DNA from 2 places in the Pontivivens nitratireducens genome. Region 2 is predicted to be linked to the other one. Evidence: riboswitches for the same ligand, from Rfam matches in the RefSeq annotation. Region 2 holds a riboswitch; the other holds the start of a gene.
The links. Region 2 has a riboswitch for cobalamin ahead of G8E03_RS05150 (DUF1636 domain-containing protein). Riboswitches for the same ligand answer to the same signal wherever they lie in the genome.

Region 1 (4,769 bases), on a different replicon from region 2:
TTCCGCCAAATCCATAAGCGCCCCGCCCAGGATCACCTTGCGCCGTGTGTCCAGTTTACGCTGTCTGGTGGCTTCCCGATTGCGCAGGGCCTGAAGGCGGGCCTTGGCCTGGGCGTATCGTTTCTCGGCGCGTTCGAGTTCTGTCTCTGCCAAACCGGCACCTCCAAAAATGCGGGCGGAATAAAACGGGATGTGGCGAAAAGGGGCTGCATCGAGTGTGGTCTTGCCACAGCCATCGTTAGCGCGTACCCGTAGGCCTGTAAAGGACAAGGGCGCACTTATGCAAACTCTCCACCTATGGCTCCAAGATTTGCGTGCGATCTCTCTGGGGCAAAGCCCCGGCCGATGGCCAACCCCTTCCGCCGCGATCCGCGACGGAACGAAAGGCCCTCCCGGCCTCTCGAACTCTCCAGGTCCAACGTCCGCCGTTGGATTGCGTCCGGAACGACAGCCCCAAAATCCCAACCGATGCCCCATAGTGGGGGCCGGTCTGTTTTTGTCTCTGCCGTTCCGGAGGGCGTTGATCTGTGGGGCAACAACCCCTGATCTCCGCCGGGTTTGCCCGAGGCAAACCGCCGATGTGATCCACCAAGCTCCCGCCCTCCATAAGGCTGGGGAGATTGGTGGATCACATCGGCAAGCCCGCGCCTCAGAGGTGCATCGCACCCCTTCGTTGGGGCTGTCTTTTTCCCGGAGGACCGCCCCCCATAAGGCTGGGGCCGGAGGGAAAAAGACAATTGGTCGTGGCAGCGATGGCCCCGGAACATACCGTTCCGAAGCCATCGACTTACGCCCAACAGGGAGAGGTGCAGCCCGTCCGACAATGAGGATGGTGGACAGGCTGCATCTCCCATTCTGCACGATCACTCCACCTCTTGTCACGGGCCAAGAGCCGGGCGGCACGGGTGTGCCTGGTGATGCCTTGCTGCGGTGCGCGCGGGCATTGCAATGGCGTTTGTCGTCTGCGAGAGGGGAGGGCGGATGGCCAGCTACCACCTCTCTGTGAAGACAATCAAACGCAGCGCCGGACGCAGCGCGACGGCGGCGGGTGCCTACCGTGCCGGGGAGCGCATCGAGTGCCAGCGCGAGGGGCGGGTTCACGATTACACCGCCAAGCGCGGCATTGAGAAGACCTTTATCCTGACCCCCAAGGATGCCCCGTCCTGGGCGCAGGATCGGTCCGCGCTCTGGAACGCCGCCGAGGAAAACGAGACCCGGCGCAATTCCGTCACCGCCCGCGAATGGGAGCTGGCGCTGCCCTCCGAGATCAGCGCCGAGGATCGGTCGCAGATCACCCGCCAGTTTGCCGAGGAGCTGGTCAGTCGCTACGGCGTGGCAGTTGATGTGGCGATCCATGCGCCGCACCGCGAAGGCGATCAGCGCAATCATCATGCTCACGTTCTGACTTCCACCCGCAAGCTGGAACCGGAGGGGTTCACAACCAAGACTCGTGTTCTTGATTCCGCGAAAACTGGCGGGGCCGAGATCGAGCAGATGCGCGGGCTTTGGGCCGAGTTGCAAAACCGGGCGCTGCAGCGGGCCGGTGAGGTAGAGCGGGTCGATCATCGGTCACTGGAGGCGCAGAGAGAAGAAGCTTTGAGCCAGGGCGATGCGCTGAAGGCCGAGGAGCTGAACCGCGATCCGGAGGTGAAGCTGGGGCCAGCGGCCAATGCGATGGAACGACGCGAGATGCGGACAGCGGAACGCGATGGTCGCGACTATGAACCTGTCACCGAACGGGGCAGGGCGGTTCATGCGGCCCGCCAGGCGCGTGCGCTTTTTGCCGAGATGCGGCAAAGGCTGGAACTGGCGCGGGACACTTACGGGGCCGAGCGTGACGCGGGGCAGGGGCGTGTGTCTGCCGGTCTGGCGGCGCTCAGGGCAGCGGCCAGCAAGGATCGGTCTGCGGATCGCGGAGATGGTGACATCCGGGATCGGCTGGCGCGGATTGTCGGGCGCGAGGAACACGAGGCCGGTGGGCAGAGTGTCGAAGAACCCTCGGACCTGCGGCGCGTCAATGACCGCTTGCGTGAAACCCTGGGCCGGTCTGAAGAGGCCCAGGCGGATCGGGGCGATGATGGAGAGGCCAAGCCGTCGATCCGGGAGCGGTTGGAAGGCGTGTTGAACAAGCCGCGTGAGACTTTAGATCGAGGTGACGACCGTGACGCCGAGCGGGATCGCGGCGACGAGAAGGAAAACACCCGCGAAATCGACAGGGAGATAGATCGGGACCCAGGCCTCAGTCATTGATGAGGTGTATTGTTGGATTATTCCAAGCAGTTTCACGTATTCCCCCCAACTTTACGATTGATGAACTTTGTTGAATTGCGTAATTATTGGGCGTTCGGTTCCATCCAATTTGGATGGGGGCAAGAGGGAACGCGGTGGGGTGCGTATATGCACTGAGTCCGCGGCTGTCCCCGCAACTGTAAGCGGCGAGTTCCAACTGAATATGCCACTGGAGTAATCTGGGAAGGCCAAGTGGATACAGAAACCCGTGAGTCAGGAGACCTGCCGGACGGAACAGAAACCACAATGCCTTCGGGGTGAAGGCAAGGAGGACACTATGAATGCTCAAAGCGCAACGGGCGCACAGGCGACACCTGCGACAAGTATCGGTGCAATGATTGCCGTGGCTCTGATTGGTCTTGGTATCACTTTTGTTGCAGGCCATGTTCAGGCTGAAACGCTTCACGATGCGGCGCATGATGTACGTCATGCCACCGGCTTCCCCTGCCACTAAGCGGATGTTCACACGTCTTTTGACCAGCGCGTTGTTCGCTGGAGCAGCAGCAGGGCTGATTGCCGCTCTGTTGCAGCTTTATTTTGTGCAGCCCGTATTGCTTCACGCAGAGCTTTACGAAGGCGGCGATCTTGTTCACTTCGGGTCTGAATCCGCCAACTCGGCTCATCCCGAATTGCCTGGCTTTGATGCGGTTCGCGACGGGCTCAGCATCATCTTCACCATGTTGATCTATTCCGGCTATGCCATGGTCCTTGTGGCATTGATGGCGTTGGCTCAAACGCGCGGAGCTGTGATCAACGCCCGTACCGGACTGATCTGGGGTATTGCCGGGTTTGTTGCAATACATTTTGCCCCCGGCTTTACGCTGGCCCCGGAAGTGCCTGGCGTTGCAGCCGCTGATGTTTTTGTACGCCAGATTTGGTGGTACGCAACAGTTATTGCTGCCGCAATTGCGATGTGGCTTATCGCCTTCGGTGGAAATTGGGCAGCCTGGGGTGTGGCGATTGTGCTGTTGTTGGTCCCCCATGTTATCGGTGCGCCCGAACCCGATGTGTTTACCGGCCCTGTCCCGACCGAAATCGGTGCGCTGTTTGCCGCACGGGCGTATGGGGTAGGTATGATGGCATGGGTGATGCTTGGCGGTTTTGCCGGGTATTTCTGGTCGCGCGAAGAGGCGACTGCCAATCAGGCGCAGACTGCATAAGCCAACAATGTAGCCAACAGGTTCGGGCGCACAATCCGTGCGCCCGAACCTGTTGTTTTGAGATATTGGACAATGATATGGATCGTTCACTTCCTCTTCTGATTATCGGCCTCGTGTTTGGCGGTGGTATTGGCTTCACCGTTGCGGCCGCAAACGGGATCACTCTGGGCGGTCACGATCACGCCGACCCTGCCCATCACGGGAATCATGCCCTAGCGGATACGGCGGGCAGTCACGATCACAGTACCCTGCTTTCTATGGCTGCGGATGCCTCTGCGCCCAGCTTGGCGGTGCACGCCATGCGCGATCCCGCCTCGGGATGGAATCTGCATGTAATTACCGAGAATTTTACGTTCTCACCACAAAATGCCAGCCGTGATCATGTGCCTGGAGAAGGGCATGCGCATGTTTATATCAATGGCGTGAAACTTGGTCGCTTCTATGGGCCATGGGTGCATCTCGACAATTTGCCCGAAGGCGAGGTTACGGTCGAGGTTACTCTGAACGCCAATGATCACCGGCCCCTTGCCGTTTCCGGTGTTCCGCTTGCTGAGATCGTCAGGATTGTCAACTAAAGTGCAGGCACGCGCCCCACGAGGCAGAAACGAAGTCGGCCACAAGGCCGAGCGTCCTCGATCCATCCGCGCGGGGCTTTCAAATAGGCGTGCAACGTAGCCACAATGTCAGCAATGTCTGACTGTGGGTCTACACCGGCAAAGAAGCAGGTCGCGCGCCCTGGTGATTGCAAGCCAAATGAGACGGGTTTTGCGCAGCCATTCATGCATTGCTGCTCAACGATTTGAACGCGCCCTTTGGTAAATGCTCGGTCAATGGCTGCACGCAATTCGGCCAGTTGCCCCCCGTCGCAGCCTTGGCAGATATGCAAAAGAACAGGATCACTCATCGGACGAGAAAATCCGGCGAAATATCTTAGTGAACAATGAGACAATCCCTTTGGTTGCGCAGCACTTCGACGGTAAAGCGTATGGGTCTGGATACGTCAGTGTTCATATCGGCAAAGCAGATGATCGGCCAGGGACGCAAGCACATAACACTCTTCAGACACGCCTTCGCCGTCACAACCTTTTGAAATCCTAACCAGTTCTTTTTCAAGTGCTCGTAACCGTTTGATCTTGGCCCTGACATTGGAGAGCTGCGAGACGACAATTTCTTTCGCGACCTGGCATGAACGATCCGGGTGACCCTGAAGTTCGATCAGCTGGGAGATTGCTTCAATTGAGAAGCCCAGATCACGCGCGTGCTTGATGAAACTCAGACGTTCTAGTCCCGATGCATCGTAGCGACGCTGATTGCCCTCGG
Region 2 (6,973 bases):
CCTGCACCTGCATCAGGCCATAGGACCAGTAGCCCGCGCCGCCGATCAGACGGATCAGGATGCCCTTGGCGCCCTCCAGCGTATTCTCGACGTAGGTATCGACGGACAGCGGATGTTTCAGGGCCACCAGATTGACCAGCCGCAAACCGGGCAAACCGCCCTTGGCGCGATGCCATCCCGCCGCCAAGGCCCCCAGATCGGAATCCGAGAACGACATCGCCACCAGATCGGCGGGCGTCTGCCCGACATCGAACGGCGTGTCGCCCTGGTCCAGTCCGTGGCTCTCGCGGAAGATGACGTGCATCGTGGGTCAGACCCCCAGCGCGGCGCGAATGGCAGGGGGGTCGATCCGGTCATGCTCGGCGATCACCACCAGCGAGGATACGCGCGGCCGACCGCCCCACGGGGTGTCGTACTGCATCCGCACCCGATCGCCCACGGCCTGTACCAGCATCCGCATGGGCTTGCCCTCGACCGCGATGTAGCCCTTGACCCGCAGCACATCATGCGACCGGGCCAAGCCCTCGATCGCGGATTTCAGCGTGTCGGTATCCGCGATTTCCGGCAGGTCCACCATGATGGTGTCGAAATCGTCATGCTCATGGTCGTCATGACCGTCGTGATGCGAGGGGCGCGCATCCAGATCATCCTCCGCTGCGGCCTCCAACCCCAGGATCACGCGCGGATCCACGTCGCCCTCGCTGATCGCCACGACCGATACCTTGCGCGGGGATTCGGCGGCGATCACGTCGCGGGCCTTTTGCATCTGCGCCTCATCCACCAGATCGGCCTTGGTCAGCAGGATGATATCGGCGCATGATATCTGATCCTCGAACACCTCGGACAAGGGCGTGTCGTGATCGAGCGAATCATCCGCGAGACGTTGCGCCTCCACCGCCTCGACGTTCGGGGCGAAGCGACCGGCGGCGACAGCCTCCGCATCGGCCAGCGCGACCACACCGTCCACGGTGATGCGCGACCGGATTGCGGGCCATTCGAAGGCCTTGAGCAAGGGCTTGGGCAGGGCCAGACCGCTGGTCTCAATCACGATGTGATCGGGCTTTTGCGGCAGGGCCATCAATGCCTCGATCGTGGGAATGAAATCATCGGCAACCGTGCAGCAGATGCAGCCATTGGCCAGCTCGACGATGTTTTCCTCAGGGCAGTTTTCATCGGCACAGGCCTTCAGAATCTCTCCATCCACGCCGACAGTACCGAATTCGTTGACCAGAACGGCCAGACGCCGCCCCTGCGGGTTTTGCATCAGATGCCGGATCAGCGTCGTCTTGCCCGAGCCGAGGAAGCCGGTGATGACGGTCACGGGGATTTTGTTCAGGTCGGTCATGTTCACTCCTGCGGCGGAACGCGCGCGATGGATTGTTTGCGGAAAATTTGCGGGCGCGACCGCCATGGCACGAGGCCATCCTCGCTCGCGGCATAGGCGCTGGCCCCCTCGACGATCTGCGCCACATGCTCAGCCGGGTCGAGACGGCCGTAGACATAGGTCCAGCGGCCCGGCGCGGCCAATGCGATGGCGCAGCCGGTATTGCAGGCCGACAGACATTCGACCGGGCGCAGCTCGATATTTTCGGGCAGGGTTTCGGCGGCCAGCGCGTCCATCAGAACGGCACCGGGGCGCGGGGCCTCGGGGTCGTATTCTCCGACACCCTTGCAGGTCGTACATACCATCAGAACGGTCTTTACCATCGCACCAGCCTTACCTTACGCGGACGGCGGGGAGGAGTGCCAGCGAACAGGCGGGGAAACGCAGCCTGCACATGCCAGTCACGAAACACCCCGTTCGCCGGTTACATCTCTTGCTGGCAGGTCTCCCGGCTTGCGAAGTTCGGAGGGGGTCCCCCGGCGGCCCCTCCCCTTCCCAACCTTGCGGTCAGTGGCGTGAGGGACCTCTTCGGTCACGGTCGCGGGGGCGGCTGTGCTTGCAGTCTGATGACCGTGCACATTCCCTTTTCACCCGCCGGATGGCGGGAACCAACGCTACACACTTGCGGCGCGATACGGCGGATTGTCAAGAAAGATCGGGGGGAACGTCGCGCATCACGGCGGCGCTCCAAATTCCCTACCACGCTAACAATGTAAGTAGGAAAATTTGGAGCGGGCGAGGCGATTCGAACGCCCGACTTCAACCTTGGCAAGGTTGCGCTCTACCCCTGAGCTACGCCCGCATCCTTGGGTGGGGCGATGTATAAAGATTCGTGCGGAGGCCGCAAGCGGAAAATCGTGGTTTTTTCATATTCCGCGAACCGGTTTTCACCCACCTTCGCACGCGCCATCCGCACCTGTCGAAAGCCGATACCTTGCGCCTGCCCGCTCAGCCGCTAACTTGCCCGCGCCGACCGGGACGCCCCTCATCGGGGACACCACATCATCGCGCAAGGGAGGACCGACATGCCACGGGCGCAAACCGAAACCGACCTCGTCGAACTGCTGGATGAACTGAACATCCCCTTCACGCTGACCCGGCACGAGGCGCTGTTCACCGTCGAGCAAAGTCAGGCTGCCGTCCGCGACACCCCCGGCGCGCATTGCAAGAACATGTTCCTGAAATCCAAATCCGGCGCGCTGATTCTGGTCACCTGCGAGGAAAACCGCCGTATCCGCATCCGCGATCTGGAACGGGCCATCGGGGTAAAGAAGCTCAGCTTCGCCAAGCCCGACCTGCTGCTGACCCATCTGGGCGTCACCCCCGGCGCGGTCACGCCGCTGTCGGTGGTGAACGATACGCAGAACGCAGTACGGGTCGTTCTGGATGCCCAGATGATGAACAGCGACACACTTCACTGCCACCCGTTGCACAACGAGGCGACCATCGCCATTTCCACAACAGATCTGATACGCGTCTTCGACCATACCGGCCATATGGCGGAACTGGTCGATTTTGACGCACTGGAACAGGCCGCCCTGACCGCGACGTCAGGACTGGCCGCTAACGCGAATTGACGCATCTGCCGCGGCAATACTGCCGTATATGCGCAGATATGATATAAGAGAGAGATGATGCTCGAACTCAACGCCACGCCCGCAGCAAACACCGCCGATCTGATCAAGGACACGACCGAGGCCACCTTTATGGCGGATGTCGTGGATGCCTCGCAGCAGGTTCCGGTCCTTGTCGTCTTCTGGTCGGCGATGGTTCCGCAATCCAAGCAAATCATCCCGATGATCGAGGCCGAAGTCACCGGCGCACGCGGCGCGGTGAAGCTGGTCAAGGCGAACGCGGATGAGAATCAGGCCATCGCCGCCCAGCTTCGCATCCAATCCGTGCCCACCGTTTATGCCTTCTATCAGGGCCAACCGCTCGATGGATTCCAGGGCGCCCTGCCGCAGAGCCAGATCAAGGCCTTCATCGAGAAGACCGTGCAGGCCGCAGGCGGCGACATGTCCGGTGGTTTGGATGAGGCGATCGAGCAGGCCGAGCAGATGCTCGATGCCGGTGAGGTCGCGGATGCCGCGCAGGTCTTCGCCGCGATACTGGAGGAAGACCCCGCCCAGCCCCGCGCCATCGCCGGACTGGCCAATGCCTATATGGCACTGGGTGAGACAGCACAGGCCAAGGCCGTTCTGGACGCCGCCCCGGAACAGGTCGCGGAGGCGGCGGAGATTTCCGCCGTGCGTGCCCGGATCGAGCTGACCGAGGCCAGCGCCGGTGCGGGTGAACTGGACACGCTGCAAGCCGCTGTCGAGGCCGCGCCCGACGATCATCAGGCCCGTTTCGACCTGGCCCTTGCCCAGATCGGCGCAGGCGAAAACGACGCGGCCATCGACAGTCTGCTGGAGATCTTCCGCCGCGACCGCGACTGGAATGACGACGCCGCGCGCCAGCAATTGTTCAAGCTGTTCGACGCGATGGGCCCCAAGGATCCCGCGACCGCCAAGGGCCGCCGCCGTCTCAGCTCGATGATCTTTTCCTGATGCGCCGCTTCGCCGCAGCCGATCTGCCCGAGGTCCTGCCGATCTTTCCGCTGGGCGGTGCCTTGCTGCTGCCCCGTGCGCGGTTGCCGCTCAACCTGTTTGAGCCGCGTTATCTGGCGATGTTCGACGACGCGCTGAAAACACCGGAGCGGATGATTGCCATGATCCAGCCCGCCGAGGGGCCGCAGGGCACCTCGCGCTTGCATTCCATCGGCTGTGCGGGGCGTATCACGCAATTCTCCGAAACCGATGACGGGCGCTATATCGTGTCTCTGACCGGAATATCCCGCTTTCGTCTGATCGAGGAGGTCGAGGGCTTTACCCCCTACCGTCGCGCGCGGCTGGATTGGGGCAGCTTCGGCCGCGATCTGGGTGTCGAGGAAAAGGACGACGCCTTCGACCGCCACGCCTTTCTCGACCTGCTGTCACGCTTTTTCGACAGTGCGCAACTGTCCAGCGACTGGGACAGCCTCAAGGAAGCGGATGAGGAGTTGCTCATCAACTCCCTGTCGATGCTCTGCCCGTTCGAGGCGGAGGAAAAGCAGGCCTTGCTCGAAGCGCCGTCGCTGGCCACCCGGCGTGAGACTCTGGTGATGCTGATGGAGTTTGCCCTGCGCGCCGGCGATGGCACCGACACGTCGATCGTGCAATGAAGGCGGGCGCAGGATGACGCAGGTGGTGGACCGCAAATTGCTGGAAACACTCGTCTGTCCCGTGACGCGGGGCGTGCTGGTCTATGATCGTGAGGCGAAGGAACTGATTTCACGCAATGCCGGCCTCGCCTATCCGGTGACGGAGGGGGTGCCGGTCATGCTGCCAGAGGTTGCCCGTCAGATCGACGATTAGTCGCCGCGTATCGCTACGATATTTCCCGGCAAAATCTGTCTCTCTCAGGCCCGGTGATACGGCGATTGCGCCCGTATGGACGCGGCCCGATACAGTTGTTCGGCCAGCATCACCCGCACCAGCATGTGCGGCCAGACCATTTTCCCGAAACTCAGCGAAGCGTTGCAGGTTTTTCGCAAAGCAGGCGCGATACCGTCCGCACCGCCGATGATGAAGGCCATGTCACGCTGACCTTCATCTGCCCGCGCCTGAAGCATGGTCGCGAAATCGGGCGAGGAGATGAGCTTGCCCCTCTCGTCCAGCGCGATGCGCCACGCTCCGGGCGGGATCGCGGCATCCAGCAGCTTGCCCTCACCCGCCATGCCGCCGCCCTTGCGGTCATCCACCTCAATCACCTCGACAGGGCCGAGGCCATGTGGCCGCCCGGACCGGTCGAACCGGGCGAGGTAATCCTCGATCAGGTCCTTCTCGGGCCCTGTACGCAGACGCCCGACAGCAACGATCGCAATCCGCACGCCGCGATCAGGTCGACGGCTGATCCGGCTCGCCCATCGGGCCGAGCCACATCTTTTCCAGCTGATAGAACTCGCGCACTTCCGGTCGGAACAGATGGACGATGACATCGCCCGCGTCGATCAGCACCCAGTCGCCGGTGTCACGCCCCTCGACGCGCGCCGACTTTCCGGTCGCCGCCTTGACGCGATCAATCAGCTTTTCCGCCATTGCGGAAACCTGACGCGAGGATCGCCCCGAAGCCACGACCATATGGTCCGCCATGGCGGATTTACCCTTGAGCGGAATGGATACGACCTCTTCGGCCTTGTCATCGTCGAGCGAGGCCAGCACCAGCGCCAGCATCTCTGCCGAGCTGAATGCGTTTCGTGCCGTAGTGACCGTGGCACTGTCCGGTGCGGTGGTGTCCACCGCGGCAACACGTTCCGACAGAACGATGTCCTCCTTCATTTGCGCACCGGAATGGCGCGCGAGACTATTATAATTTAGCAACTTTGCCCCGTTCGCTCAACCCTACGCAACGGCGGGACGCGCCCGGATAGCCGATTCGCGACGTGTTGTCGCGCGCAATCGCAGATCGAGCGCGCATGACTGTTTCGCACGATCGCCAGTCATGTTCGCCTCGCACCCGCTAGTGTGCGGGTCAGCTCCGCGAATCTGTCGCAGAACCGAGCCGTCCTGTCGCGGGACATTGGCGGTCATCGCCGCGCGGCCCTATGCTCGACACGGAACGCAGATCACCGACGCAGCGGAGCAGGTTATGCAGGATTTCACGACCGCGTTTTTCGCAGCATTCGATCTGGTGCTGACGCTGGACCCGGACCTGATGCAGATCGTCGGGCTGTCGCTGCTGGTCTCGGGCGCGGCGGTGGCGCTGTCCTGCCTGATTGGGTTTCCGCTGGGTGCGGCCCTCGGCGCGGGCCGGTTTCCCGGTCGCCTGCCGCTGCTGGTTCTGGTCAACGCCGCGATGGGCCTGCCGCCGGTGGTGGTCGGGCTGACGCTGTACCTGCTGCTCAGCCGGGCGGGCCCGCTTGGCCCTCTCGGCCTGCTCTACACGCCCGCCGCGATGATTCTGGCGCAAGCGGTCCTCGTCACGCCCATCGTCGCGGCCCTGACCGCGCAGATCGTGGCGGACCTGTCCGAGGAATACCGCGACCTGTTCGCGACGATGGGGATGAGCCGCACAGCCCAGGCCGCGACCCTGATGTGGGACGGACGGTTCGCCCTGACCACAGCCGTACTGGCCGGTGCAGGCCGCGCACTGGCCGAGGTGGGCGCAGTCATCATCGTGGGCGGCAATATCGACCATGTCACCCGCGTGATGACCACCGCCATCGCGCTCGAAACTTCACGCGGCGCGCTGGAACTTGCCCTGGCCCTCGGCCTGATCCTGCTGGCGCTGTCACTGGGAATCAATGCCGCGCTGATGGGAATGCGGGCCACCGCCCGCCGGCTGGCCGATGGTTGAAAGCAATCGCCTGACCAATCTGGCACATCATCGCGGGACGCAGACCCGGCCCCCGGCCGTGCGGTTGCACGACGTGCACCTTCGGCGCGGCGGACAGCCGATCCTGCGCGGGCTCAGCGCCGAACTGGGTCAGTCGGATATCACCGCTATCATGGGGCCGAACGGTGCGGGCAAAACGCAATTGTTGCGCCTGCTAGCCGGGCTCACCCAACC

Region 1: it holds a riboswitch for cobalamin, as region 2 does, so the genes downstream of both, G8E03_RS14975 (CbtB domain-containing protein) here and G8E03_RS05150 (DUF1636 domain-containing protein) in region 2, are expected to answer to the same signal.

Annotation. Positions count from the first base shown of each region.
Region 1 covers NZ_CP049812.1:209-4,977, reverse strand. The annotation lists gene G8E03_RS14985 (mobilization protein) at 1-153, opposite strand, end outside; gene mobQ (MobQ family relaxase) at 982-2,250, shown strand; cobalamin riboswitch at 2,329-2,533, shown strand; gene G8E03_RS14975 (CbtB domain-containing protein) at 2,567-2,743, shown strand; gene G8E03_RS14970 (CbtA family protein) at 2,748-3,449, shown strand; gene G8E03_RS14965 (hypothetical protein) at 3,527-4,024, shown strand; gene G8E03_RS14960 (DUF1636 family protein) at 4,021-4,353, opposite strand; gene G8E03_RS14955 (MerR family transcriptional regulator) at 4,450-4,769, opposite strand, start outside.
Region 2 covers NZ_CP049811.1:1,055,023-1,061,995, reverse strand. The annotation lists gene cobN (cobaltochelatase subunit CobN) at 1-304, opposite strand, end outside; gene cobW (cobalamin biosynthesis protein CobW) at 311-1,345, opposite strand; gene G8E03_RS05150 (DUF1636 domain-containing protein) at 1,348-1,707, opposite strand; cobalamin riboswitch at 1,806-2,012, opposite strand; tRNA gene G8E03_RS05145 (tRNA-Gly) at 2,112-2,186, opposite strand; gene G8E03_RS05140 (prolyl-tRNA synthetase associated domain-containing protein) at 2,410-2,961, shown strand; gene G8E03_RS05135 (tetratricopeptide repeat protein) at 3,019-3,933, shown strand; gene G8E03_RS05130 (LON peptidase substrate-binding domain-containing protein) at 3,933-4,586, shown strand; gene G8E03_RS05125 (Trm112 family protein) at 4,600-4,779, shown strand; gene rlmH (23S rRNA (pseudouridine(1915)-N(3))-methyltransferase RlmH) at 4,824-5,294, opposite strand; gene rsfS (ribosome silencing factor) at 5,302-5,742, opposite strand; gene G8E03_RS05110 (ABC transporter permease) at 6,053-6,760, shown strand; gene G8E03_RS05105 (ATP-binding cassette domain-containing protein) at 6,753-6,973, shown strand, end outside.